3 regions of the Pseudoalteromonas sp. KS88 genome follow, and region 3 is predicted to be linked to each of the others. Evidence: predicted binding sites of a transcription regulator. Region 3 holds the regulator's gene; each other region holds the start of a gene.
What was found. Region 3 encodes sigma-54, which starts transcription at its own class of promoters, with help from an activator protein. Its sites were predicted from a motif close to GTTGGCACGNNNNTNGNNT; they were not measured.

Region 1 (10,078 bases), on a different contig from region 3:
ATGGCGCAATCGATGGTTACGCACCGCTAAAAAAACAACTCATTCATCGTTATTTAGATTTTGGTATTGGCATAGATAACCAAGAATTAGTGATCACCAATGGTGCACAAGAAGCCTTAACGATCGCGCTTAAATGTGTTGCTAAAGCAGGAGACGTGATTGCGATCGAATCTCCTTGTTATTTTGGTATCATCGAGTTGATCGAAAGTTTGGGCTTAAAAGCCTTGGAGATCCCTTTGTGTCCAGATGACGGGATCTGGCTTGATGATCTCACTCAGGCGCTGAGTGATCATGATATTAAAGCATGTGTTTTTTCAACTTCGATTAATAACCCTGTCGGCAGTTTTATGCCCAACCATAAGCGTAAGCAATTGGTAGAGCTATTAGAGTCTAATAATGTTGTGTTGATTGAAGACGATGTATATGGCGACTTATACTTTGGGGCTGAGCGTGGTACACCTGCGCAAGCATATTCCAAAAAAGGATTGGTTATCACGTGTGCTTCATTTTCGAAGACCGCGGCACCCAGTTATCGAGTTGGTTGGCTCATTGCAGGCCAGTTTGCGCCAAAAGCCCGCCGTTTTAAGCGAGCATTTAGTTGCTCCACCTCATTGATCAATCAGTGGACGCTGTATGAGTTTGTTGCCAGTGGCGAGTATGAGCGCAATTTAAAGTTGCTCAGGCAAAAGCTGCGTAGTAATAAAGAGCGTATGATCTGGTGTTTGCAGCAGTCGTTACCAACCACGGTGAGAATTAGTGATCCGCAAGGAGGGTGTGTGATCTGGATTGATTTAGGTAAAGACTACGACAGTGTTAAATTGTTTCATTTAGCATTAGATGAAGGGATCAGTATTACTCCTGGTTACATATTCTCAGCGACAAACAAGTATCGGAGCTGCATACGACTAAGCTATGGTTTACCTTGGAGTGAGCGCTTTGAAAACGCGATTGCGAAACTCGGTGAGTTGTTACATTTAGCGAAGAAATAAAAAAGCAGCAATGGGGTGAAGCCACATTGCTGCTAAAGGGATATCAAATGTTTAAATAACAGTTAGTTATTTTGTTTATAAGTGAATAATTGGTAGTCTTTAAGCTCAGGGACTAGTTTTACAAGTTGTTGCTCTTGCTCTGCAATAGTTGAAAAATTTCCGCACAATGCATCGGCACGCTTTTCTAGTTGATCAGCTTGTGCCTGAACGCGCTCTTCAATTTGTGCGCCCATATTTTCCATACGTGCTTCAAATGCTTGCATATCGCCGCCAGAACCCATTAGTTCTGAACCAAGAGCCATTAAAATACTGCCCATTGATTGCATCATGGCTGATTCAACAGCGCTTTCAATTTGTTCATCAAAGTGGTGTTCAAAGTTTTCACCAAACTCGTTAAAGCTTTGTTGGCCCATTACAAATGCGCCTTGCTGGTAAAATGTGTCTTCAACTTCAACTTCAATGTCAGCCATAAGATCATCAATGCTATCAAAACCTTGGATGTTAAAAGCATTGGCTACTTCTTCAATAGCTACCCCCGCGATTTTTACACCATCAAGCGCAATGTTAGCGACTTCTGGTAGCTGGCTGCGTAAGCTATCTGAGTAATTAGTAATAGCTTGACGCTGTTGGTTGTTCAATTGCATTGTTTGGCCGTTAATCACTAAATCAGCATTTCTGGTAAAGACCATCTTTTGATTATCAGCGGTAAAAATCTCAAGTTCGCTTGGTAAAATTCTTACATCGTTTTGAAACTCGACTTCACACGAATCACCACTAAATGAGATGTTGGTATCGTGATCATCATGTGCCATTGCGCCTGTAGCAATAAATAAAGAACCGACTAAAAGTAACTTTTTCATTTTTGTAATCCTGTTAACTGTTGTTTTTAACGATTGTGTAATTAGTAGTTATCAAGTTTGGTGCCAACTTTTTATTCTTTATTAAACATGGGTTTATGTTTTTTATAGCAGGTGGTTGATAATACTAACCTTAAATAAATAGCTACATTTTGGTTATTTTGACCAATATTTATAAAAGTATAAAAAATACTTATCGTATCGATAAAAAACTCTCACTTTCCAGAATTCAAATTTAGCGCTATTTATTCACATTACTGACATATCACCTTTGTAAGATGAGGCTATGGCTTTACTTTGATGTTTTTTTATACAGCTAAATAACATCGAACATTTTTAATTCTGCCAATGACAGTAATCACGCTGTGTTGGTCTAAAACACTTTATGGAGTGGGTTGTGGGTAAGACATTTAGTTACGATGCGCTAGATGACGATTTTGTTGAAGATGAGTACGAAATGGTTGGGCGTAATCAACACGACAAGAAAAAGCAAAAGGTAAAGAAAAAGTTGGAAGATTACCTTGAGCAAAAACGCTTACGTAAAAATTTAGGTGACGAAGACTTTGATGAGTACCTAAGCGATTAAATTAAAATAAAGAGGCTTGTGCCTCTTTATTGCTTTTTATAAACCTAGCGCTTTAATTATGCTGTTTTCAATTGACTGTGGCTTAGTTAAGGGGGAAAACCGCTTTATCGCCTCGCCATCTTTACCGATTAAAAACTTAGTGAAGTTCCACTTTATTTTTCGCGTTATAAATCCAGGCAATTCAGATTTTAAATGCCTAAAAACAGGATGAGCATGCTCGCCATTTACATCCACTTTGCTCATGATTTGAAACTCAACACCGTAATTTAGTAGGCAACCTTGCTTTATTTGTGTTGCATCTCCGGGTTCTTGTTTACCGAATTGATTGCAAGGGAAACCTATAATAACCAAACCTTTTGAATGATACTTTTCATGAAGGGTTTGCAGTCCTTCGTATTGAGGGGTAAAACCACATTGGCTTGCGGTATTAACGATAAGTACAACTTTATCTTTGAAGTCATTAAATTCAATTTGCTGCCCTTGTAGGCTAGTCGCGCTGAGTTGGTAAAAGTCTTTCATAATGAACGCTTATTATTATTGTTGACTAAATTCTATCCTGAGTAGCTGAAGACTTAAAGAATAAAATTTAAGCATTGTTAAAGCTCTGTAGTAAATGTTCTATCAAAAGCCTGACTCGGTAAGGCATTAAATCTTTGCGGGGGTACACTAACCATGAGGCATTATCAGTGACTTGAAACTCATTGAGCAATGTAACTAATTTACCCGATGCCACATAAGGCTGCACAATATCGCTCGCTAAATGTGCAATCCCCAAGCCAGCTAATGTTGCATTGAGCAGTGCTTGAGGGTGATTGCTACGCCAGTTTCCATTGACTTTTACTTCTTTGATATCACCGTCAAAACTAAATCGCCAACGTTTGTTCATAGCAATCAGGCAATTGTGATCAATCAGTTGTAAGGGGGTCTGTGGTGATGTATTGGCGGCTAGATATTCAGGGCTAGCTACTAAGGTCATTATTCGTGGGCACAGAGGGCGAGCAATTAAATTAGAATCTTGCATACGGCCAAAGCGAATGGCTAAATCAAACCCTTCTTCCACTAAATCGACATTGCGATTGTTAAAGTCCATTTCGACTTCCACCTCAGGGTATCGTTTTACAAATTCAACTATTTTGGGTGCCACTTTGTTTGCAACAAACTCACCGGCACCAGTAATACGAATTAAGCCTTTAGGCTGCCTTTGTTCCCCTTGCAGTTGGGTGTTGGCATCGAGTAACTCTTGTTTGATTGCTTTGAGCTTTATTGCATACTCTCTCCCTGCATCAGTGAGGCTGATTTTGCGGGTGGTGCGTTGAAATAATACTGAGCCTAAGCGGTTTTCTAATTGCTGAACCTGTCGACTTATATGTGAGGTTGAAACGTCCATCGCCTTTGCTGCGTTAGTAAAGCTGCCATGCTCAACTACATGTAAAAACTCATCTAAACCTTGCCACATTATTTTATCTCAAAAGGTAAGTAATATACGTATATTGCATGAATTATTGCAGCTGTGCAAAAGTGATTGCCAGATTGCCGTCTTTAATTTAAGACTCAGATGCCTACAATGAATGAGTCAAATAATTTCGCTCATCTAAATTGAGCCTCTTCAAAGCAATGGAGCAAGCATGTTAAATTTTAGTTTTGCTAACCCGACCAAAATTCATTTTGGTGAACAACAAATCGCGAAAATTAAAAATGAAATCCCAGCAGATGCTAACGTTTTAGTGACGTATGGTGGCGGGAGTATTAAAAGTAATGGTGTATACGATCAGGTTGTTGAAGCACTGAATGAACATACTTGGTTTGAATTTGCAGGCATAGAGCCAAATCCAAGTTATCAAACATGTATGAAAGCCGTTAGTGTAGTAAAGGAAAAACACATTGACTTCATCCTCGCTGTGGGTGGTGGTTCAGTCATTGATGGCAGTAAATTTATAGCCGCAGCAGCAAATTATGATGGTGAGCCGTGGGATATTCTTGCTAAAGGGGGGATAATTAAATCAGCCATTGCTCTGGGTGCAGTGTTAACGTTACCGGCAACCGGTTCAGAATCAAATGGCAATAGTGTTGTTTCGAATCTTGAAAGTCACGATAAGCTACCATTTGCTAGTCCATTAGTGTTGCCAAAATTCGCAGTACTTGATCCCGCAGTTACTTACTCACTACCAGAGCGCCAAGTTGCTAACGGTATCGTTGATGCATTTGTGCACACTATGGAGCAATACTTAACCTATGATGTGGGTGCTAAGTTACAAGACCGTTTTGCTGAAGGTATTTTAATGACGCTGATTGAAGAAGGCCCTAAAGCATTTAGTGATCCTGATAATTACCAAGTACGTGCAAATGTTATGTGGTCAGCTACGATGGCGCTTAATGGTTTAATTGGTGCTGGCGTACCACAAGATTGGGCAACGCATATGCTGGGCCATGAAATGACCGCAGTATATGGCTTAGACCATGCGCAAACACTTGCGATTGTTTTACCACGAATGATGGCTGAACAAAAAGAAACGAAACGCGGTAAAATTTTACAGTATGCGGATCGTGTTTTAGGCCTAGATATTAGTGATGAAGAGCAGGCAATAGATCAAGCAATTGCTAAAACCGAAGCGTTTTTCCATAGTGTTAATATGCCAACACGCTTAAGTGATTATGGCTTAGGTGCAGAGGTAGCAGATAAAATTGTAACTCAGCTTGAACGCCATGGTATGACTGCTTTGGGTGAACGAGAGCAAGTCACATTAGATAAGAGCCGTGCTATTTTATTAGCCAGTGTGTAACACGCGCTTAGCTTAATATTAAAAATAAACCCATACCAACCACCGTGGTGTAATAAATATTGTGTGTTTTATACGCCACTATAATCGCTGCAATTGCTGCACTGAGGTATGGGTTTTGCCAATCTAAATTAATCCCTTCATCATTCACAAACACAATTGGCACCCAAATCGCTGTTAGTACAGCGGGAGCGCTAAAACTGAGAAACTGCTGCATTTTAGGGCCTACCTTAAATGGTAAAGCGCTGTGTAAAAATAGATAGCGAGTAAAAAATGTAATGCAGGCCATAAGTAATATAGTGGTCATCATTGGTGATGCTCCTTTTTTGTCTGTAAACGACTCACAATGTAACCTACGGACATTGCCGTTAAGGCCGCTGCCACAAGCCATAACTCAAAATGTAAGCTTTTTAAAATGGTTGCAATAATACCTGCAGTAATTACTGTAAATAAGGTGGCAAGATTTTTAATGCCAGGTATCACTAAAGCAATAAAGGTTGCCGCGATTGCAAAGTCTAATCCTAAGTTTGTTAAATCTGGTAATAAACTGCCTGCCACAATGCCAATAAGCGTCCATAAGTTCCATGCTATATAAAAACTAAACCCTGCGCTTAGGGCATAAATTAAACGTGTTTGAGTTCGATATGCCTTGCGGTGGTGAGAAAAAGCAAACAATTCGTCTGTAAGTACAAAACTCACTGGTAGTCGCCACCGTAGCGGTTGATCAATCACTTTGTGGCGTACAGCCAAGCCATATAAAAAATGACGAGAGCTAATGATAAACGTGGTAAATAGAATCGTCAGTAAGGGTGTATTACCTGCCATCAGTTCAATAGCAACAAGCTGTGCCGATCCGGCAAAGACTAACAGCGACATAGCTTGAGTTTCAAACGCGCTAAAGCCATTTTGGACTGCCAGTGACCCACATAATATTCCCCAAGGTATTACCGCTAGACATAGTGGGAGCATGTCTAAAAAACCTTTTAGTAAGGCGCGCTTTGTGTTTAGTTTCATTGTTATTATATTTGTCATTCAATTAATACTTGTAGTCTGCCATAGATCAATTAACTCTGAACAGTAAAGATGGTAACTTAGCGAAAGTTTAGTAATTGATGTTTAAAGAGGTAAGTATGGAGAAGCTTAAGGTGTGGGATGGCTTCATCCGCAGTTTTCATTGGTTGCTCGTTGTAGCGATTGCGACGCTGTATTTTAGTGCTGAAGAGGGCATGATGGAATTGCACTTTATCGCGGGGTACTTCACATTAGCCTTGCTGTTAACTCGGTTGGTCTGGGGAGTAGTTGGTAGCCAAACTGCAAAGTTGAGCGCTCTATTGCATTCACCCATTGCTGCGATAAAGTCATTCAAGATCGGTGATACTAAGCCAGGTCATGGAGCAGCCGGTAGCTATATGGTTATCGCATTTTTTATTTTAATTTTGACACAACTAATTAGCGGTTTGATGACCACGGACGACATTCTAACTGATGGGCCTTTGGTGCAATATGCCTCTAGTAATGTGGTTGAGTGGGCTGGTTGGATTCATCATAATAACTTTGATCTGCTGTTTTTCGCGATTATTTTACACATTGTGGCCATTATTATTTATCGTATAAAAGGCAAGAAGCTGGTTAAAGCAATGATCACAGGTCGAGCTGAACAGACACAATCAAGTGATGATGCTGAAGTTGTTAAAGCGCCTTGGTTCGCATTTATTATTTTTGTAACTTTACTCATTGTGTTAATGGCAACGTGGGGCGCTGAACCATTAAGCTATTTGTTTAGTTGAGCAAAAAATCGAGAAAAAAATGGGGCCTTATTGGCCCCGTTTTTGTAGAGTCCGTATATCTTAGTCTTTAAAAGATTTATGGCAATCTTTACAGCCTTTAGCCCAAGGACCAAACGCTTTAGCAATAAGTTTTTTGTCACCAGTTTGTGCAGCAACAGCTAATTTATCAGCGTATTGTTGAAATGAAGCTGCTTTTTTCATGAACGTTTCGTTATCGCTCCAAATTGCAGGTAAAGCAGACGTATCGCCCTTATCTGTACCTGCACCAAATGCTTCCCAGGGCATTTTTGATAATGCAGCGGCGTTATTTGCGCGGTGTTTAAAGCGCTCAGCGTCAAACTCTACTTTGCCTTTGAGCATGTCACCCATGTCACCGATTTGCACGCGAATCATTGAGAATGCTGCTTGGCGGTACTCAATGGCGTCGTTTGGATCTTCAAATGTTGCGTTAGCTGATGCACCCAGTGTTAGGGTTGATAGTACCGCCCCTAAAAAAATATGTTTTAATTTCATTCCTTTTGCCCCTTCAGAGATAATATAAGCTGTATCGACGTAGTTTTATCTTAGCTGTGATGATAATACAAGTGTATTGCGGTTAAACTTAATCGCGCTTTAACCGCTGTATTTTTATTAATTGTTGGTATCAGCTTTTAATCATTGATATCAACTTTTAATCATTGATATCAATGTCTGCAAATATCATTCCTCTGCGCATGCTGCGTGTGGCTAAGAATACTTCACCTAGTAACGACATAAATGCGCAAATCAACAGCGCCATAGCACCGACAAAACAGCTACCAATAGTAACACCGAGATTAACTGCTTGGATATGAGATAAAAACAATAACATAACCACCGCGCATACGAGCACTGCACTTAATACGCTCAAACTAAATGCCACATGTATACAGCGAGAGCGTTTGAGTAGGGCTCTAAGCTCAGTAGTAAGAGATATATTTAACTCTTCGTCGATACTCACTTTCAATTTTCGTTCAAGTTGCCTAGCACGGTCTGTTATGCGAGCCAAACGGTTAGAAAGTACACCTAACGTGGCTGCAATACCCGTAATTAAAAAAACGGGCGCTACCGCGGTTTGTATTACTTTGGCCATTGTTAATATGTTAATAACTTCTGAGTTCATTTATTCACTTTTCCTCGCAACTTTGTGTGTTTTTTTATTTTTATTTACAAACTTTCACAAATGGCTTTTTTGTTTTAACTCTTTTTATAACATGACTTTAGCATGTTTAAATGAGTGTATTTCATTCTGTTTGTAATTGGATTGTAACTGTGTTGTTGCCATTTTCAGTGTGGTAGTTTTATATTAGGCATCAGTATATGTTTATACTCACGTTAGACAACATAAAACATAACACATCCCAGGGGAAATCATGTCTAAGAATTTAATAAAAAGAACCGCAGTTGCAACAGCTGTTACCAGCGTACTTATTGCAGGTGCTGCAAACGCAAATTCAATTAACCAATCAGCACTAAAGCACCAAGGCTATACGCCAATTTCTCAAGCAGACGTTGCTGATAAAAAAGAGCCAACGTCTTTCCTAGTGGTATTAAAAGCAACTACAGCTGCGGATATGATGGAGCAAGGGACGTATAGTGTATCGAGTGCTCGCACAAGCTACGACAACGTTCAAACTTTACAAAGCCAAGTTAAAGATGAGTTATTCACCCTTGACTCAAATGTGAAAATTCTAGGTGAAACTAAAATACTAGCACCGACCCTTATTATTCAAGCAAGCCCAGGTGCACTTGAAAAAATTAAAAACGATCCGCGCGTAGACCGTGTTCTACCAATGTTTGACTATGACCTACATGTTGCTGCTTCAGCAGATTACATTAAAGCGACTCCAGTAGTTACTGGCGGTATGTATACAGGTTCAACTCAAAAAGTAGCTGTGCTAGATACTGGTATTGATTACACTCACGCAATCTTTGGTGGTGCAGGTACTGTTGAAGCATATGATGAAGCGCAGTCTGATCCTACTATGGTAACATGGCCACAAGGTCAGGTAATGGGCGGTTACGACTTTATGCGTGACGACGCTGATCCGATTGAAAATGATCCAGAAAACCCTACTGAAGAAGACGCGCCTACAAGCCATGGTACATCGGTTTCTCACTCTGTAACGGGTATTGCCCCTGACGTAGAGCTATATGTTTACTCAGTATGTGGTGGCGGTTGTCCAGGTGCTGCACAATCTGCTGCACTTGAAGCGGCAATGGATCCAAATGGTGATGGCGACACATCTGACCATGTAGACGTAATTAATATGTCTCTAGGTGGCGAATTCGGTGATACTTACATCGGTGGCGGTACTCAATTTTTAATTCAGCAAGCTGTTGAAGCTGGCGTAAACGTTGTTATCTCAGCGGGTAATGATGGTGATAACCCGTTCCGTATTGGTGGCCCGTCTACAACGCCTAATGCACTTTCTGTAGGTGCAATGACTCACCCTGCGAATGATATTGGTGTTGCATCTGGTACAATCGCTGGTGAAGAAACTATAATCCAACCTTCAAGTTTTGGTCCGCAAACAGCATTTGAAATGACAGAAGTTGACGCTGAAGTTATTTACCCAGAAGCGAACCAAAATGGTTGTGAAGCATTCGCTGATGAAATTGATTTCACAGGTAAAGCTGTGCTAATCGACCGTGGCGCATGTGCGTTTACTCAAAAAGTACTTAACGCGCAAGCGCGTGGTGCTGCATTTGTATTCATCGCGAACAACACCGATGACGGTACACCTGCACCAATGGGTGGTTTTGACGCTGATGTTACTATTCGTAACGTAGGTATTAACTTTGCCGCAGGTGCCGCGATGAAAGCGCAGTTAGATGCTGGTAATGCAGCGACTTACAGCATCATGGTTGAGCGTAAAGTAACAGCCGGTGCAGTTGCGTCATTCTCATCACGTGGTCCATCAATGGATGGCTTATTAAAGCCTGAAATTACAGCGCCAGGTACCGATATTATGGTTGCTGCAACTGGCACGCAAGATGGTCTTGCACCAGCAACAGGTACTTCGTTCTCAGGTCCAATCACTGCAGGTGCAGTAGCACTTGT
Region 2 (10,078 bases), on a different contig from region 3:
TGGGTTTCGTTTCGTGATGCGCAAGTCTACGTACGCATCCAATTTTGACGGTTGACGGCTATGCTCTATCGCACCAATACATAAATCAATTGTATAACCAATGAAATCATGACCAATGGCCAAATATACTTAGCATATTTAGTTGCACCATCTAAACCCATTTTTGATTGGTACTTTTCAAGTAATGGCACAAGAATGACAAGAGCGACAACCAAAGATATTAAAATCACAAAAATATTCATACCACTCCTTTAAATTTGTAAAACTAACGTTGAGTATACCCAAAAAGCGCCCAAAAAAAAGCGCAGTTTAAACTGCGCCAGTCGGTTGGAAGTAAAAGTTTACTTAAATATACTCAAACCACCTCAAGATGAATGAGCACCGCGGTTTTTTAACCAACAAGTGCTAACAAAATACCCGCGGCAACGGCACTACCTAGTACACCTGCTACGTTTGGCCCCATTGCATGCATCAATAAGAAGTTATGCGGGTTATTTTCAAGGCCTACTTTGTTAACTACTCGTGCAGCCATTGGTACGGCAGAAACACCCGCCGCCCCCACTAAGGGGTTTATTGGTGATTTAGATAACTTGTTTAAACCTTTTGCCATAAACACACCTGAGGCTGTACCGATAGAAAATGCTAATGCACCTAGCGCTAAAATACCCAGTGTTTCGACAGTTAAGAATTTATCTGCGGCTAATTTAGACCCTACAGCGAGTCCTAAGAAAATCGTTGTGATATTGATAATCTCATTTTGTGCACTGTTGCTTAAGCGATCAACCACACCTGACTCTCGCATTAAGTTACCTAAACAAAACATACCAACAAGCGGTGTTGCGGCGGGTAAAAACAACATAGTTAAGCCCAATACCATTAGAGGGAAAATGATTTTTTCCTTCTTAGACACTGTACGTAATTGTGGCATTTGAATTTTGCGCTCTTCTGGCGTTGTAAGTGCGCGCATAATAGGCGGCTGAATAATAGGCACAAGTGCCATATAAGAATATGCAGCTACAGCAATAGCACCGAGCAAGTCAGGCGCTAACTTTGATGCTAAAAAGATAGCTGTTGGGCCATCAGCACCACCGATAATTGCAATCGCCGATGCATCTTGTAATGAGAACTCAAATCCTGGTACATAGTTAAGTAAAATTGCACCAAATAATGTCGCAAAAATACCAAACTGAGCAGCAGCACCCAGCAACATCATGCGCGGATTTGCTATCAGGGCACTAAAATCAGTAAGCGCCCCAACCCCCATAAAGATTAATAACGGAAAGACTCCGGTATCAATACCAATATGGTAAACGTAGTACAACAAACCACCTGGATCTGATAAACCAGCAACAGGGATATTAGTTAATATTGCGCCAAAGCCAATTGGCACCAATAATAATGGTTCAAAGTTACGCGAAATCGCGAGGTACAATAATAAACACCCTACTGCAATCATTATTAATGCAGGAAACGTGAAGTTTGCTATACCCGTTGCCTGCCAAAGATTTAGTAATGCTTCCATCCTCTACACTCCTAAGCCATTGCAATCATGGCGTCACCAGTTGTGACAGAGTCACCCTCAGCAACGAGAACTTCTGCAATCGTTCCACTGTGTGTTGCGCGGATCTCAGTTTCCATTTTCATCGCTTCCATGATCATCACAACATCACCCGCGTTCACTGCTTGACCAGCTTTAACTTTGATTTTAAAAATGTTACCAGCAAGTGGAGCATTTAATGTTTCACCAGATGCAACCGATGCAGATTGAGGAATTAGCTCACTATCTTTAAGGGTTACTTCTTTTAATTCACCGCCTTGGGCTACAACAACATCATATACTTTGCCATCCACTTTAACGCTGTATTGCTCAGCTTTAACGGTGTTGTTATTAGGCTTGTTACTAGAAGGTTTCTCTTGCTTAGCAGAGTCAGCACTTGGTACTGCTTCAAATGCATCAGGGTTGTTACGGTTTTTAAGGAATTTCAATCCAATTTGAGGAAACAGTGCGTATGTTAGAACGTCATCGATTTGCTCATCGGCAAGCGCTAACCCTTGCTCTTGCGCTTCTTTTAATAACTCTGTGTGAAGTGTTTCAAGCTCAGGCTGAAGTACATCAGCTGGGCGACACGTAATAGCTTCGCCGCCATCGAGTACGCGCTCTTGAAGTTCTTTGTTCATCGGTGCTGGCGTTGAACCATACTCACCTTTAAGCACGCCCGCCGTTTCTTTTGTGATGGTTTTGTAACGTTCGCCAGTTAGTACATTTAATACAGCTTGTGTGCCCACAATTTGCGATGTAGGTGTTACTAATGGCAAAAAGCCTAAGTCTTCGCGTACACGTGGTATTTCAAGAAGTACCTGGTCTAGCTTATCAGCTGCACCTTGCTCTTTTAACTGGTTTTCCATATTAGTCAACATACCGCCTGGCACTTGCGCTAATAAAATTCTACCATCCACCCCTTTTAAGCTACCTTCAAATGCCGCATACTTTTTACGAACATCACGGAAATAGGCAGCAATCTCTTCAAGCTGATTGAGATCCAAGTCGGTGTCGCGTTCAGTTCCTTCAACAATTGAAACAATCGTTTCAGTTGCACTGTGACCGTAAGTCATACTCATAGATGAAATAGCGGTATCAAGCATATCAATGCCTGCATCAATTGCTTTTTGATAAGTCGCGGTGCTTAAGCCTGTAGTTGCATGACATTGCATTGCGATAGGAATTGAAACCGTCTCTTTTAACCCTTTGATCAACTGCTCACAGTCATAAGGTTTAAGTAGACCAGCCATATCCTTAATACAAATTGAGTGACAACCTAAATCTTCTAGCTGCTTAGCTAAGGTTAGCCACATATCAAGTGTATGCACTGGGCTAACTGTATATGAAATAGTACCTTGTGCGTGTGCACCTACTTTTATAGCAGCTTTAATCGCCGTTTCAAGGTTGCGTACATCATTCATCGCATCAAAAATACGGAATACATCAACCCCATTTTTGTGGGCGCGCTCAACAAACTTTTCGACTACATCATCAGCGTAATGACGATACCCTAAAAGGTTTTGACCACGCAGCAGCATTTGCTGCTTAGTATTTGGCATGGCTTTTTTAAGTGCTCTGATACGCTCCCATGGATCTTCGCCTAAATAACGAATGCAAGAATCAAATGTAGCCCCGCCCCAAGATTCTATAGACCAATAACCCGCGTTATCTAATTTTTCAGCAATAGGCAGCATGTCATCTAATCGCATGCGTGTTGCTAGCAAAGACTGATGTGCATCTCTGAGTACCAACTCAGTAAGTTTTAATTTAGCCATAGAACACCCCTTATTGTTTTTGATTATTTTTGTATTGAGCAATCGCGGCACTGATTGCAGCGATATGGCCACTAGGCACACCTTGAGCTTTAAGCGATGGAGTGCGAGCAGCTTCAGCCACAGGCTCTTCAAACCGGCTCATTAACTTAGACATAAGCGTAATTGCTGAGATTAGCAATGATAAAAAAATGAAAACCCCCACCATGCCAGTAACCATTAAATTTGCAGCTGTTGCAAGTGATTGACCAATATCCATGCAGACTCCCTTAATACAAAATTTGAACCCATTTATCACAAATGGATAATAAACCAGTTTATATAAATAAATATTCAACAATCATAACAAAGATATCAACCCTATCCAACCTTTGTAAATTGGTAAAACCAATTAATATTAAAATAACATAACCACACTTAAGTTAACACTCTCTATATTGGTACTATTTGACGTTATATAGATTACAAAAATAGTGAATATAGCTAAAAGTTATGCTCCAGCTTAACCAACATGACTGTTTTTAATTTCAAGCTCGTAAAACTAACTGGTTTAAGAGTCAAATAAAAATAAAGTTAAATTGGTCTTACCAAAAAGAAAGTGTTTAATTAAAGAATATACAACAGCAAGCATAAGTTACACGTAACAAAGTAAATATTACTTACAAACTTTTCAGCCGCTCTCCAATACAATTTAAACCTTTGAAAAATAACAGTTAAATTTATGGCACGTTACTCGCTTAATCTAGTTTGTACAAATTAACAAACCAAGGAGACGACAATGTTACGCTGGACAATTACATTTTTAGTTATTGCACTTATTGCTGCAGTGTTAGGTTTTGGTGGTATCGCAGGTGCCGCAGCAGGAATTGCCAAAATTATATTTTTTATCTTTTTAGTATTATTAGTTATTTCGCTAGTTTCAGGTGCGCTACGAGGCAAAACACCTTAGTCGAAACACATACATACTAATTTATTTATTATTTACAAGGAATTACATTATGAAATCAACAACAGTAAAAACTGCCGTTATCGCACTATTTGCAAGTTTCTTTATTATGGGTTGTGAAGACAACCACGCTGAAGAAGCCGGTGAACGCATTGATGAAGCTGTAACAGACGTTCAAAACAAAGTAGAAGATGCATGTGAAGAAGTTAAAGAAGGCGTAAACGCCGAAGAAACTAACTGCTAATCCAAGCATAATATAAAAAACGACTCATTAGAGTCGTTTTTTATTGGTTAAGTTTATGCTCTTGCTTCCAACATTAAGCGTTTCATATCGCGAACGGCTTTATCGAGGCCATCAATGGCTGCACGGGCGATAATCGCATGGCCAATATTTAGTTCATAAATATCTTTCATTGCAGCAATAGGTTTAACGTTGTGGTAGTGCAAACCATGTCCTGCGTTTACCGTCATACCTAAACTAGCCGCATATTCAACACCCTGGCGAATGTGCTCAAGTTCTTTATTCATATCAATATCATTTTCAGCATCTGCGTATGCACCTGTATGGATTTCAACAAACGGAGCATTACATGCTTTAGCAGCATCGAGTTGTGCTTTATCAGCATCTATGAATAGTGATACTTTTATCCCCGCAGCAGTCAATTTTGCTGTAGCTGCTTTAATTTTTTCAAGGTTACCTACAACATCTAAGCCGCCTTCAGTTGTTAGCTCTTCACGCTTTTCTGGTACTAGGCATACATACTCAGGCTTAACATCTAATGCGATATCGAGCATTTCATCTGTCACGGCAATCTCTAAATTCATGCGTGTTTGAATGGTTTTAGCCATAACATAAACATCGCGGTCTTGAATATGACGACGATCTTCACGCAAATGAATTGTAATACCATCAGCGCCAGCATGTTCAGCTACACTGGCTGCATGAGCCGGATCAGGATAATTTGTTCCGCGTGCTTGACGTAAGGTTGCGATATGATCAACGTTTATACCTAACAGAATGTCTTTCATTTTTTACCTATATTAATTATTTAATAAAAAGCTCGCGGCTTTTTAATGGTTTTTTCCCAAGTAATGGCTTCATTAAATGACGACTTAATTGTTTCGCCATATATAGCACATCAGGTGCACTAAAGTCATGATCTGCAATTGCATTTAGTTGTGCACCAGTAAATCCACTGCCTTTTAAATCCTGAATCACAAAGCCATATTCAGCAAAGTAACTATACGTGTGCGCCGCATCAATTGGATCGCCCGCCGCATCAAACGTAAAATCAACACCATAACCGAGCAACTCTAGTAACTGAAACTCATAAGAGCGCAACACGGCTTGTAAGTTTGGATGCTGGTTTAGTTGCGTTAGGTGAGTTTTATAAAGCTGATAAGCATAATCAATTGGCTCATTAATTGGCACAATGCGGTTAGTGAGTTCATTTAAATAAAAGCCACAGTAAAGCTGATCACCTACAAGTGGCGATTGTCCACCATGTAATTCAAAGCGTTGGATATATTTTAAATCATGTTTACCAGTGTAATTTACTAGTAAGGTTTGGAAGGGTTGTAACTGTGCTTTATGCTTTGTTGCTTGTCGGCCACTGATACGGGCTAACATTCGCAATTGGCCAACGCCTTCTACTAGCATATCAAGCATTACTTGTGAGTCGCTATAAGGACGCCGGTGTAATAAGTATGCTGTGTAGAAGTCGCTATCCATAGGTTAATTTAGGCTGAAGTTAATCTTCACCATAGCCTAAACTACGCAGGGCTCTTTCATCGTCAGCCCAACCCGATTTTACTTTTACCCAAAGCTCTAAGAACACTTTATTATCAAGCATTTCTTCAAGATCTTTACGTGCTTCACGGCCAATAACTTTTAGCTTTTCACCTTTATTACCAATAACCATGCGCTTTTGTGTTTCACGCTCAACTAAAATCAGGCCGTTGATGTGCCAAACACCGTTGTCTTGCCATTTAAACTGCTCGATTTCAACAGTTACTGAATAAGGAAGCTCTTCACCCATGAATCGCATTAGCTTTTCACGAATAACTTCAGCTGCCATGAAGCGCATTGAGCGGTCAGTTACATAGTCATCTGGGAAGTAAAATTCACACAGAGGAAGGCGCTTCGTTACTTCATCTTTAATCAAGTTAATATTTTTACCTTGTGTCGCTGACACAGGCATAATACCTATAAAGTCAAACTTATCGCCTAAAAACTTCATGTGCGGTAATACAAGATCACGATCTTTAACTTGGTCAATCTTATTAATAACTAATAAAACTGGCTTACCACTTTGGCTTACCTTATTGAGTACCATTTCATCATCAGCATTCCAATGAGTGCCTTCAACCACAAAAATGATTAATTCAACATCACCGATTGAACTTGATGCTGCGCGGTTCATTAAACGGTTAATGGCGCGTTTTTCTTCAACGTGCAACCCAGGTGTATCAACATAAACAGCTTGATGCTGACCTTCTGTATGAATACCCATAATACGGTGACGTGTAGTTTGTGGTTTACGTGATGTAATACTTACTTTTTGCTCAATGATTTCATTAAGTAAGGTTGATTTACCAACGTTAGGACGACCGACAATTGCTATCATGCCACAATAAGTGTCTAGCTCACCTTCATGAGGTTGGATAAGTGTATCAAGATTCATTTTTAAGTATCTTCAATGCTTTTTCAGCGGCTTTTTGCTCAGCTTTACGACGAGAGCTACCTACTGAGATTATGCTATCCATACCTTCAACAATACATTCAACCGTGAATGTTTGATTGTGAGCTTGGCCTTTGGTATCAACGACTGTGTAACCTGGCAAAGACAATTTGCGTGCTTGTAAGTATTCTTGCAGCAATGTTTTAGGATCTTTTTGGTTTAATCCAGGTGATATTGCATCGAGTCTTGGCTCATACCACTGCAAAATTAAATCACCACATGCATCAATGCCTGAATCTAAGAATACTGCACCAATAATCGCTTCAACAGCATCAGCAAGTGTAGATTCACGTCTAAAACCACCACTTTTAAGTTCACCTGGGCCTAAACGTAAATAGTCACCTAAACCAAATTCAAGACCAAACTCAGCGAGAGTTTGACCACGCACTAAAGTAGAGCGCATACGGCTTAAATCACCTTCACGGGCTTTTGGAAACTTGCCATAAAGCGCATTGGCAATGACAAAGCTTAGAATAGAATCTCCTAAAAACTCTAAGCGTTCATTATGCTGCCCTTTGTGACTACGATGGGTCATCGCCTGTTCAAGTAGTCCTTGATCAGTAAATGTATACCCTATTTTGTTATATAACTCTGTTACGTTTTTTTTCATTGTTACTGAATGTTACCTAGGCGTTCAAAACGAACTCCAGTTGGAACCCAGCCTGGTAAAATGTCACCTGGGCCATTATCAAATTCAAAACTCATCCATATAAAGACAGCTTTACCCACCAAGTTTTCTTTTGGTACAAAGCCCCATACACGACTATCTTGGCTATTGTCGCGATTATCACCCATCATAAAATAATGATCTGCCGGTACTACCCATTCATCTGAACGTGTACCCGGTTGTTGATAGTAACGCCCTTTCATTTCAAGCGCTTCTGGGTTTATTAAAATATCATGCTCTAATGTGGTTAAATTTTCATTAATACGCACTAAATCCATTGAGCCTTGCTTAAATTCGTCACGATTGATGATTTCCATGTCAATTTTATTAAACTCATTACACATTAAATCACCCTTTTGTGTTTGTCCTTGTTCACAATTAGGCTGAATATATAAACGTTTATTTCGATATACAATTTTATCACCTGGCAAACCAATTGCGCGTTTAATGTAATCAACCCGTTCATCGAGTGGGTATTTGAATACCACGATATCACCACGCTCAGGCTCACTAACATCAACTAATTGAGTACGCCAAACAGGGTCTTTTACCCCATATGAATACTTTTGCACTAGTATAAAATCGCCAACAAGTAATGTTGGCATCATTGAACCCGATGGAATTTGAAATGGTTCGAACAAAAACGATCTAAATATCGTGATTGCTGCAATCATCGGGAAGATTGATTTTGCAGTTTCTATTATTGCCGGCTCCGGCGCGATTAATGCAACAGTATCTTCATCTAATTCCCCACCTGCAGAGTTACTCGCTAAGGCGATACGCTCTTGCCTTTTGGGTGCAAAAATAAAGTGGTCAATTAACCAAATTAAGCCTGAACCTAAAGTTAAAAGCACTAAAAATATTGAAAAGTAACCGGCCATGCATTAATCCCTTTATCTACGAAACTTATTTACCAACTTTAAGAATAGCTAAGAAAGCATCTTGCGGTACTTCAACATTACCTAGTTGCTTCATTCGCTTTTTACCGTCTTTTTGTTTCTGAAGAAGTTTCTTCTTACGGCTCACGTCACCACCATAACATTTTGCGATTACATTTTTACGTAACTGCTTAACGGTGGTACGCGCTATTACATGCTGACCAATTGCTGCTTGAATTGCAATATCAAACATCTGACGAGGAATAAGCTCTTTAAGCGCATCAGCTAATTGACGGCCACGTGATTGCGCACTCTCTCTGTGTACAATTATAGCCAACGCATCAACACGATCACCATTGATTAAGATATCAACTCTAACCATGTCTGAAACTTGGAAGTGCTTGAAGTTATAATCAAGTGATGCAAAACCACGACTAGTAGATTTTAACTTATCGAAAAAGTCCATGACCACTTCAGCCATTGGCAGTTCGTAAGTGACTGCAACTTGTTTACCGTGATAGCTCATTTTCGTTTGCATGCCACGCTTGTCGACACACAAAGTAATAACACTACCTAAATATTCTTGTGGTACAAGTATATTGGCTTCCACTACAGGCTCACGAATCTCTATGATATCATTCACTGGTGGTAAGTCTGATGGGTTATCTATTTGCGTAGTACCTTCTTTAGTCACTACTTCATAAATTACTGTTGGTGCGGTGGTGATCAAATCAATATCGTATTCGCGCTCTAAACGCTCTTGAATGATCTCCATGTGTAGCATGCCTAAAAAGCCACAGCGGAAACCAAAGCCAAGTGCCGTTGAGTTTTCCGGCTCGAAGAATAACGATGCGTCATTTAGACTTAATTTGTTAAGTGCATCACGGAAAGATTCGTACTCATCAGATGCAATTGGGAACATCCCTGCATAAACCTGCGGTTTTATTTTTTGAAAACCAGGTAAACGTTCAGGTGCCGCATTTTTTTGATGCGTAATAGTGTCACCAACCGGTGCGCCGTGAATCTCTTTAATACCCGCAATCACAAACCCAACTTCGCCGGTTCTTAAAACGCCAGTATTGGTTTGTTTTGGCGTAAATATACCCACATGATCAGCAATATGAACTTGCTCATTCGACATGATTTTTATTTTGTCGCCAGCGCGCAGCTCACCATGCTTGATGCGAACAAGTGATACAACGCCTTGATATGGGTCAAACCATGAATCGATGATCAGTGCTTGTAGAGGTTCATCTTTATCACCAACCGGTGGCGGAACATCCTTCACGATCATTTCTAATACTTCGGCAATACCTACGCCGGTTTTAGCACTACATTGCACGGCATCTAAGGCGTCAATACCGATAATATCTTCGATTTCTTCTGCGACACGTAACGGATCAGCTTGCGGTAAATCAATTTTATTTAAAACTGGAATTACTTCTAAATCCATTTCAATTGCGGTGTAACAGTTCGCCAATGTTTGCGCTTCTACACCTTGACCAGCATCTACAACTAACAAAGCACCTTCACA
Region 3 (10,078 bases):
CGTTTAAGTGGGTCGATAGCCATCATTTCTAGGCTTGAAAGCTGCTCGGTTGCTTTCATAAGGCCTATCTCTGCAGTTAACGCACTGCCTGCTCGTCCAGCAAATAGCAGAGCTGTCACTACAGGCCCCAACTCTCTAAGTAAACTTAACGCAACCAATGGCCCAAGACTATCCTCAGCACCATAGCCCACCAATACGGTGTAACCTTGCAACGCGAGCACCATGCCGATAAATAAGCCTGATACCATAATAATCAGTAAAGATTGCGAACCAACCATATATAACTGACGAACAAGTAACGGGGTTCCTTTACGAAAGTTTGGTAAGTTCCACAACGCGCCAATTAACATTTGGGTAGAGCGGCCAAGCGCTGCAAATCGGCCAAATGTTTTCTGGCCTAGCTTTTGTAACATATCGAACATTAGCTAAGCACTCCAAGTAATTCGTCATTATAAGGTTCTGCGGGGAAATGGAACGGTACTGGTCCATCAGACAATCCTTTTAAGAACTGCTGTACTAATGGCGACTCATGATTACGCATTTGTTCTGGAGAACCACTTCCAATCACACCTTGGTCAGCAATGATAATCACATGATCTGCGATACTCATAACTTCTGTTACATCATGTGTAACAATTAATGAGGATAAGCCTAATACTTGGTTAAGTGATTTGATTAGCTTGACCAAAACCCCCATTGAGATAGGGTCTTGTCCAGCAAATGGCTCGTCATACATAATGAGTTCTGGATCAAGTGCAATTGAACGCGCCAAGGCAGCACGTCGTGCCATGCCACCAGAGAGTTCCGAAGGCATCAAGTCTTGAGCACCGCGCAAGCCAACGGCCTGAAGTTTCATCAATACGACAAGACGGATTAAATCTTCGCTGAGACGGGTATGCTCTCTAAGTGGAAAAGCGATGTTGTCAAACACTGACATATCTGTAAATAATGCGCCACTTTGAAATAACATGCTCATTTTTGTACGCGCGGCATAAAGCTCTTTGCGCGTCATGGTTGGGATATTATCACCTTCAAATAAAATCGTGCCGCTATCAGGTTTTAATTGGCCACCAATTAATCGCAGCATGGTTGTTTTACCTATACCGCTGGGCCCCATAATGGCAGTGATCTTACCCTTAGGAACACTGAAGCTCATATTTTTATATATGCTTCTGTCGCCCCTTGAAAAGCTTACATCCTTGATTTCTACTATTGGTTGCGACAAGTCGCTCTCCATTATCATTTTCACTACTTTTTCTATTTTAAAGCTTTTTGTACTCAGATGGAAAAAACAAATCGTAAAATTTTGTAATATTCTATGTAATAACAACCTAAGCATTGAAAACACAGGTTAGCATGATATCTAACATTGTTTTTATATGTATAACTTCTCTCTTACTAACAATTTGACCTGATTCTTTTATTTATACTTTCAAGCTGGCTTTTGATATTATTTAAGTCAATTTGATATTGAATAATTGGCGTAATGTAATGGTGACTTCTTTTGTCATTTTGATTCTTGGATTTGCTGGGCTTGTTTGGAGCGCAGATCGCTTTGTATATGGCGCAGCAGCGCTGGCAAAAAACTTTGGTGTACCTACTTTAATTGTAGGTTTAACCGTTGTTGCTATGGGCTCCTCTGCACCAGAAATGATGGTCTCAGCTTCTGCCGCGCTTGCGGGTAAAACCGACACAGCAGTTGGTAATGCCGTTGGTTCAAATATTACTAATATTTTATTAGTGCTCGGTATTACAGCACTTCTTCGCCCTCTTTTAGTGTCATCGACAACACTCAAGCGTGAAATGCCGCTTGTATTGATTGTTTCTCTGGGTGCATGGTTTGTTTTTTCTGATAACTACTTTTCATTTGCCGAAGGTGTAGCATTATTAATTGCTTTTATTGTGTTTATCGCCGGGTTAATCATTATTTCTATTCGTGACAAAAACCAAGCTGATGACCCTTTTGTAAGTGAAGCATGTGAAGATGTACCAGATAACGTGCCAACTAAAAACGCCTTTTTCTGGCTCGTGGTAGGCATGATATTACTGCCCTTAAGTTCACACTTTCTAGTTGGGTCTGCTGTTGATATCGCAAAGTATTTTGGCTTGAGCGACCTTGTTATTGGTCTAACGATTATTGCCATTGGCACCAGCTTACCTGAATTAGCAGCCTGTATAGCCGGGGTGTTAAAAAATGAAGATGATCTTGCATTAGGCAACATTGTTGGCTCAAATATTTTTAATATATTAGCTGTATTGCCTTTAGCAGGTATTATCAATCCATCAATTATCGACCCATCAGCAGCAAACCGTGACGCACTTATAATGATTGGTGCAACACTCGCGTTAATAGCTATGTCACTAAGTATTAAAGGGACTCAGCGAATAAATAGAATTGAAGGTGGTTTACTGCTCGCTGCATTTGTAGCGTACCAAGGTTATATTTTCAGCCAAGTAGCTTAATGCCAACATAAATGGATAACAAATGACGCAGTTAAATTTTATTGAGCAAGGTAGGCGCGTACTCACAATTGAGCGCCAAGCACTTGATGATATCATTCAGTATTTAGATGATAGCTTTAACACAGCATGCCAATTAATGTTTCAATGCCAAGGGCGAATTATTGTTGTTGGTATGGGCAAGTCCGGTCATATTGGTAACAAAATTGCTGCAACACTTGCAAGTACTGGCACCCCCGCATTTTTTGTTCACCCTGGAGAGGCAAGTCACGGTGACTTGGGCATGATAACGCAAAATGATGTCGTTATGCTGATTTCTAACTCAGGGGAAACTAGCGAAGTACTCAATATTATTCCTGTTATCAAGCGCATAGGGGCTAAAATGGTTGCTATGACAGGTAACCCAAGCTCTTCAATGGCAAAATGGGCGGATGCACACGTATGTATAAAAGTTTCACAAGAAGCATGCCCGCTTGGATTAGCCCCCACAGCAAGTACAACTGCAACACTTGCTATGGGCGATGCTATTGCAGTTGCTTTACTTGAAACCAGAGGCTTTACCGCCGATGACTTTGCGCTTTCTCACCCTGGAGGAAGTTTAGGCAAGCGTTTGTTACTATGCCTAAAAGATTTGATGCACAATGGTGATGCAACACCTATCATTAAAGACACCCAGCGCATTAAAGATGCCTTAATAGAAATGTCAGCCAAGGGGTTAGGCATGACCGCGGTGGTCAATGAAGCTGGACAATTAACAGGCCTGTTTACCGATGGTGATTTACGCAGAATTTTAGAGCAGCGTATTGATATCCATAACACTCTAATCAGTGAGGTTATGACGCGCTCTTGTACAACAGCGACAGCCGATATGCTTGCTGCCGAAGCGCTAAACATCATGGAACGTAAACGAATAAATGGTCTTATTGTTATTGACGATAACCAACACCCTATTGGTGCCCTAAATATGCAAGACTTGCTAAAAGCAGGAGTTTTATAAATGCAGTTTGCTGATTTATATCAACCACTGAGTAAAGATGCGCAGACCCGCGCAAAAAAAGTAAAGCTACTAATCTGCGATATTGATGGTGTTTTTTCTGATGGTCGTATTTACCTTGGTAACCAAGGCGAAGAATTAAAAGCCTTTAACACTAAAGACGGCTTTGGTATTAAAGCGTTGATAAACAGCGATATTGAAGTGGCAGTGATTACGGGTCGCCATTCACACATTGTTCAGCAGCGCATGACTAGTCTAACTGTTAAACATATTTATCAAGGCCAAGAGAATAAATTGCAGGCCTATCAAGAATTAAAAGATAAGCTGGCTTTAACCGATGAGCAAATTGCCTACATTGGTGATGATGGCCCTGATTTACCCGTAATGCAGCAAGTTGGCTTTGCTGTTGCCGTAAATGATGCGCACCCGTTGGTAAAACGAATAGCACATTATACAACCATGTTACCGGGTGGGTTTGGTGCAGTACGTGAACTAACCGATTTACTCATGTTGGAAAATGGCAAAGCACTAACAAACGAAGGGACTAGCTCATGAATAGTGCGCGTTTAATTTTAAGCGTACTATTTATAGGCTGTATGGTTTGGCTTTGGTATCCATACTTTAACCAATCTAACACACAGCAGCTCGTTGAAGAGGATATTATTGCAAAGCCTGATTACACAGCTGTCGCATTAAAACAAACCGCCTTTGACGAGCAAGGAAAAATAAGCCACAAAGTAACTGCTGCAAAAATGGAACTCTATCAGCAGTTAGGATTTACTTACTTTGAAGAGCCTATTTTTACCTTATATAACCAAGAGCAAATGTGGCAAATTAATGCAGCTGAGGCCACATTATATGAAAATAACCAGCTGATTTTAGAAGGCAATGTGACGGCAATTAACCTTACAGAAAATGCCATGATAGATCATATTAATGCCGATAACATCCAAGTTGATATTGAGCTACAAACTATGAGTTCAGAACAACCTGTAGAGTTAGTCGGGCCTGATTTAAAAATTACTGGGCGCGGGCTAAAAGCCGATTTAAAAGCCGAAGTAATTGAATTAATTAACCATACGCGAACCATATATTATGACCAATAAACTTGCCCAAATGCTTGTAATTCCAAGCCTATTCATTGCTTACTCAAGTGTTGCGCAAAGCGAACTTTCTACTGCAAACCAAGTATCAATCAGTGCTGATAAACAGCAAGCACAGTTAAAATCTAATGTCGGTATTTTTGAATCGAACGTTGAAATAATCCATGGCGCAAGACGCATTACTGCTGACCGTTTAGAAGTACATAAACGCGACAAGTTAGGCGAGAATAAGCAACTCCTTATTGCAACAGGCAGTCCAGCTTATTTCGAAGAAAAACAAGATGATGGTTCAATCATGAGTGCCAGCGCAAACGAAGTTCGTTACGACGTAGCTGAACGTTACTTAACCCTAATTGGTGATGCCCAGGTTACTCAAGCAGGTCAAAAGATTAATGCTAAAAGCATCTCTTACGACATGGAACAGCAACTAATTAGTGCGCAAAAAGATGAAGACTCAGATGACCGCGTGCATACTATTTTAGTGCCCATCGAAAATAAAAAAGCAAAGTCAAAAGGCCAGCCATGAGTACATTAAAAGCTGAATTTTTAGCTAAGAGCTATAAAGGCCGCCAAGTTGTAAAGAGTGTCGGATTAGAAGTAAGTGCAGGAAGCATTGTCGGTTTACTAGGCCCAAATGGTGCAGGTAAAACGACCACTTTTTATATGATTGTTGGCTTAGTACCGAGCGACAAAGGCAAAATAAGCATTGATGATAACGATATTACATTACTGCCCATGCATAGCCGTGCGCGATTAGGTATTGGTTACTTACCGCAAGAGTCATCTATTTTCCGTAAATTAACGGTTTATCAAAACTTGATGGCGATATTAGAAACACGAAACGATTTAAATAAGCAAGGCCGAGAACAAGCACTTGATGGCCTGCTGGATGAATTTAGCATACAACACATACGCGATAGCCAAGGTATGGCGTTATCAGGTGGTGAGCGCCGCAGAGTTGAAATTGCTCGCGCATTAGCCGCAAACCCCAAGTTTATTCTATTAGATGAGCCTTTTGCTGGTGTTGATCCAATTTCAGTGTTAGATATAAAGAAGATAATTGAACACCTAAAAAACCGAGGCATCGGGGTGTTGATTACAGACCATAATGTACGAGAAACCCTTGATGTTTGTGAAAAAGCCTACATTGTTTCTCATGGTGAGTTAATTGCTTCAGGAACTCCTGAACATGTGCTTGCCGACCAAACAGTACGCGATGTTTATCTGGGTGAGCAATTTAGGCTATAAACCAACATTCAGCTAACTATCTGCTAAACTTAATTTTGATTACATATTAAAAGGATTGTTAAAGATAAATGAGGCAATCACTCCAGCTGCGCATGGGCCAGCAATTGACAATGACACCTCAGTTACAACAAGCTATTCGTTTGTTGCAACTCAGTACATTGGATCTCCAACAAGAAATTCAAGAAGCGCTCGATAGTAATCCTTTACTTGAAGTTGAGGAACATGAGTTTAGTGATGAAACTGCAGGCAAAAATGAGCAAAAGCAAGACACCGATGAAGTAACTGTCAGTGCATCTGCTGATGAAACGCCAAGTGAATACGAACAAGAAAGTAGTGAAGCACTCAATAAAGAAACTGTCAGTGACGAAATGGCAATGGATGTGACATGGGATGAGTATATGAGCGCTGCTCCTTCTAGCTCATCAGGACCCATGCCTGAAGATGAGTCTATTTACCAAGGTGCTTCCACTGAAACCCTGCATGAATACATCATGTGGCAACTACAATTAACGCCATTTAGCCCGACCGACGAAGCCATCGCCATTGCTATTGTAGAAGCGATTGATGAATCGGGTATTTTAACATTGAGCTGCGAAGATATTGTAGAAAGTCTAAATAAAGATAATAACGAAGAAGAAATAGAACTTGATGAAGTCCAAGCTGTTTTAAAGCGCATCCAATTATTTGATCCAATAGGGATTGCCGCACGCAGCTTACAAGAGTGTTTATGTATACAACTGAATCAATTTGACCCTGCAACGCCATGGCTTGCAGAGACTAAAATGATTTTAACCGAGCATATCGATCTTTTGGCAAGTCGTGACTATCGCACTTTAATGAAAAAGACTAAGCTTAAAGAAGATGAGCTAAAAGAAGTCATGACACTGATACACAGCTTAAACCCTAAGCCAGCAGATACCATTGTTCGCGAAGAGTCTGAGTATGTTATCCCTGATGTTTCAGTGAAAAAAGTTAAAGGGCGCTGGATGGTGGAATTAAATCCAGACAGCATGCCTAAAATTAGAGTGAACAGCCAGTATGCCGCCATGTCTCGCTCAGTAAAATCGAGCAGTGACAGTCAGTTTATTCGTTCGCATCTGCAAGAAGCAAAATGGTTTATTAAAAGCTTAGAAAGCCGTAATGAGACATTACTCAAAGTAACTAACTGTATAGTAAAACAACAGCAAGGTTTTTTTGAACACGGCCCCGAAGCTATGCGCCCAATGGTACTTAATGACGTAGCTGAAATGGTAGAAATGCATGAGTCAACGATCTCACGCGTAACAACTCAAAAGTATATGCATACTCCACGGGGTATTTTTGAGTTGAAGTACTTTTTCTCCAGTCACGTAAGTACTGAAAATGGCGGCGAATGCTCTTCTACAGCTATTCGCGCATTAATCAAAAAGTTAATTAGCGCAGAAAACTCAGCGAAACCATTGAGTGATAGTAAAATTGCAGATATATTGGCTGAGCAAGGTATCAAAGTAGCTAGACGCACCATTGCAAAATATCGTGAGTCACTAGCTATTCCACCGTCAAATCAAAGAAAGAGTTTGATTTAAGGCGTAAAAAACAAAGAAGGAAAATGCTTATGCAAATTAACTTAACTGGTCGCCACGTAGAAATTACCGATTCACTTAGAGACTATGTACATAATAAGTTTGCGAAGCTTGAAAGGCACTTTGATAGTATTAATAATGTACATGTGATTCTTGACGTAGAAAAATTAAGTCAAAAAGCAGAAGCCACAATACATGTTAGCGGTGCTGATTTGTTTGCTTCAACTGAACATCAAGATATGTATGCTGCGATTGACGGGCTAATTGATAAATTAGACCGCCAAGTAATAAAACACAAAGAGAAGCACGCTCGACACTAATACTATGAAATTAAGTTCACTTACTTCTGAGGACTGCAGTAAAGCTGCGGTCCTTTTTAATAGCAAAAAACGAATTCTAGAATTTATTAGCCAATTGGCTCATGAAAAGCTTCCTCACCTCACACAGCAAGAGATCCTTAACGCATTATTAAACCGGGAAAAGCTTGGTAGCACAGGCATTGGTCGAGGTATTGCTATACCACATGGTCGCATGAGTGGCGCGCAATCTCCACTAGCACTAATCTTAGTGAGTGAAACCCCTATTAGCTTTGATGCAATTGATAATCGTCCTGTCGATATTTTTGTGGCACTGATCGTACCTGATGGAGATTGCCAACTTCATTTAAAGACGTTAGCAACAATTGCTGATAAACTTAACGATAAAGAGTTTTGTAAACAACTACGTAGCGCAAAAACAGATCACGATTTGTATCAAGTTATTGTTGAGCATTCATAAGAAAGTGAAGGAGAGGTTACATGGAATTGATTATTATCAGTGGACGGTCTGGTTCAGGTAAGTCCGTCGCGCTTCGCGTGCTTGAAGATCTTGGCTATTACTGTGTTGATAATATTCCGGTCAATTTGCTCCCTTCCTTAGTACGAAGTGTGTCAGAAAATTACGATAAGATTGCAGTCAGCATTGATGTACGCAACTTACCTAAAGAACAAGAAGAGTTCAACGACATCCTTGAGTATTTGCCAGGCTTTGCAAACCCAACTTTATTTTACCTCGATAGTGATGACCAAACACTCATCAAACGCTTTTCTGAAACGCGTCGTTTACACCCTCTTTCTATCGATAGTTTGCCGCTAGATTTGGCAATTAAACAAGAAAAAATATTACTCGATGTGCTGATAACTCGCGCTGACTTTATCTTAGATACCACTGAGCTCAGTGTGCATCAACTGGCAGAATCAATTCGAGAAAAGATCTTAGGCAAAAAAGATAAAACCCTGATCATAACATTTGAATCTTTTGGCTTTAAACACGGCATACCTAAACAAGCAGATTATGTTTTTGATGCACGCTTTTTACCCAACCCACATTGGGAACCAGAATTAAAGCCTCTAACAGGTTTAGACCAGCCTGTAAAAGATTATTTGGCCAGCCACAGCATAGTGCAAAAATTTACGTGGCAAATCCAAACGTTTGTACAAACATGGCTACCGCATTTAGAACGAAACAACCGTAGCTATTTAACTATTGCTATTGGCTGTACCGGAGGGCAACACCGCTCCGTATATTTAGCTCAAACCATAGGTGAAAGCTTTGCTATGAGCCATAACAATGTAAAAATTCGCCATCGCGAGCAAGACTGATTTTAAATAGGCCTGTTGTGTATGCGTTCAGAAGGTACTTTTTTAATTAGAAATAAACTAGGTTTGCACGCAAGGGCCGCGACTGTATTAGCTCAACTCGCTGTTAAATTTGATGCAACCATCACACTTTTCCAAGATGAGAAACAAGCGGCAGGTGACAGCGTGTTAGCTTTGATGTTACTAGAAAGCAGTCAAGGAAAAGAAGTAAAAGTTGTGTGTGAAGGGCCTGATGCAGAGCCGGCTCTTAACTCTATTGGAGAACTGATAGAACAACGCTTTCACGAGCATGAATAGCGCGTGGTCAGTCACTTAAAAGTAAGTTAAACTAACCATGCATGTAAGCACTGCAATTTATTATTAGTTTTTGACCTACCCTTTGAAAAACACATGATATAAGGACACTAATGCCAGAAGCTTTTGAACAAGATTACCCACTACAACAACTAAAACAGGTGACTCAGTCACTTAATAGTGGTCAATTTGTTCAAGTTAGGCGCATGCTGGCAAAAACAGCACCGTGTGATACGGCACTTCTTCTTGAATCTTCCCCCCATAAAATAAGAACTCTGCTATGGCAACTTGTTGATCCGGATGTCAGAGGCGATGTTTTAGAAGAACTTTCTGAAGACGTACGCCTAGGGATCATTGCCCAAATGGAGCCTGAGCATATTGCCGCGGCGACAGAGGACATGAGCCACGATGATTTAGGGGAAGTATTACGTAGCTTACCAGAGACCGTCTATCAAGACGTTGTTGGCGCTATGGATAGCCAAGATAGAGAGCGAGCAACACAAGCCCTGTCTTATCAAGAGCGTTCTGCGGGCGCATTGATGAATACCGATACGGTAACCATACGCCCCGATGTCACTATCGATGTGGTATTACGTTACTTACGTTTGCGTGGCGAGCTACCTGAGGGAACCGATGACTTATACGTTGTTGATAAACATAATTGCTTTTTAGGTGCGATGTCACTTACTACCTTACTGACCAACCCACCTGATAAAATAATTCGTGATTTAATGGACGAAGATTGTGAATCTATTTCTATTGCCATGGATGAAAGTGAAG

Region 1: a site for sigma-54 is predicted at 1,899-1,917, ahead of C7Y70_RS08950 (YggN family protein). Genes of this name have one in related genera too.
Region 2: a site for sigma-54 is predicted at 4,033-4,051, ahead of C7Y70_RS02215 (DUF1328 family protein). Genes of this name have one in related genera too.

What each region holds. Positions count from the first base shown of each region.
Region 1 is NZ_PYHV01000014.1:68,434-78,511, reverse strand. Features, by position in the region: gene C7Y70_RS08955 (PLP-dependent aminotransferase family protein) at 1-989, shown strand, start outside; gene C7Y70_RS08950 (YggN family protein) at 1,052-1,849, opposite strand; gene C7Y70_RS08945 (hypothetical protein) at 2,244-2,432, shown strand; gene C7Y70_RS08940 (glutathione peroxidase) at 2,469-2,951, opposite strand; gene C7Y70_RS08935 (LysR family transcriptional regulator) at 3,019-3,888, opposite strand; gene C7Y70_RS08930 (iron-containing alcohol dehydrogenase) at 4,058-5,212, shown strand; gene C7Y70_RS08925 (AzlD domain-containing protein) at 5,220-5,519, opposite strand; gene C7Y70_RS08920 (AzlC family ABC transporter permease) at 5,516-6,241, opposite strand; gene C7Y70_RS08915 (cytochrome b/b6 domain-containing protein) at 6,340-6,996, shown strand; gene C7Y70_RS08910 (cytochrome c) at 7,057-7,509, opposite strand; gene C7Y70_RS08905 (DUF2721 domain-containing protein) at 7,667-8,137, opposite strand; gene C7Y70_RS08900 (S8 family serine peptidase) at 8,388-10,078, shown strand, end outside.
Region 2 is NZ_PYHV01000004.1:212,779-222,856, reverse strand. Features, by position in the region: gene C7Y70_RS20480 (hypothetical protein) at 66-242, opposite strand; gene C7Y70_RS02230 (sodium ion-translocating decarboxylase subunit beta) at 392-1,522, opposite strand; gene oadA (sodium-extruding oxaloacetate decarboxylase subunit alpha) at 1,534-3,315, opposite strand; gene C7Y70_RS02220 (OadG family transporter subunit) at 3,326-3,571, opposite strand; gene C7Y70_RS02215 (DUF1328 family protein) at 4,091-4,261, shown strand; gene C7Y70_RS02210 (hypothetical protein) at 4,311-4,502, shown strand; gene pdxJ (pyridoxine 5'-phosphate synthase) at 4,556-5,287, opposite strand; gene recO (DNA repair protein RecO) at 5,304-5,990, opposite strand; gene era (GTPase Era) at 6,010-6,942, opposite strand; gene rnc (ribonuclease III) at 6,932-7,609, opposite strand; gene lepB (signal peptidase I) at 7,612-8,547, opposite strand; gene lepA (translation elongation factor 4) at 8,573-10,078, opposite strand, start outside.
Region 3 is NZ_PYHV01000003.1:29,970-40,047, forward strand. Features, by position in the region: gene mlaE (lipid asymmetry maintenance ABC transporter permease subunit MlaE) at 1-422, opposite strand, end outside; gene mlaF (phospholipid ABC transporter ATP-binding protein MlaF) at 422-1,237, opposite strand; gene C7Y70_RS01145 (calcium/sodium antiporter) at 1,492-2,463, shown strand; gene C7Y70_RS01150 (KpsF/GutQ family sugar-phosphate isomerase) at 2,486-3,457, shown strand; gene kdsC (3-deoxy-manno-octulosonate-8-phosphatase KdsC) at 3,458-4,009, shown strand; gene lptC (LPS export ABC transporter periplasmic protein LptC) at 4,006-4,560, shown strand; gene lptA (lipopolysaccharide transport periplasmic protein LptA) at 4,550-5,083, shown strand; gene lptB (LPS export ABC transporter ATP-binding protein) at 5,080-5,805, shown strand; gene C7Y70_RS01175 (RNA polymerase factor sigma-54) at 5,874-7,370, shown strand; gene hpf (ribosome hibernation promoting factor) at 7,400-7,687, shown strand; gene ptsN (PTS IIA-like nitrogen regulatory protein PtsN) at 7,692-8,144, shown strand; gene rapZ (RNase adapter RapZ) at 8,165-9,007, shown strand; gene C7Y70_RS01195 (HPr family phosphocarrier protein) at 9,029-9,301, shown strand; gene mgtE (magnesium transporter) at 9,412-10,078, shown strand, end outside.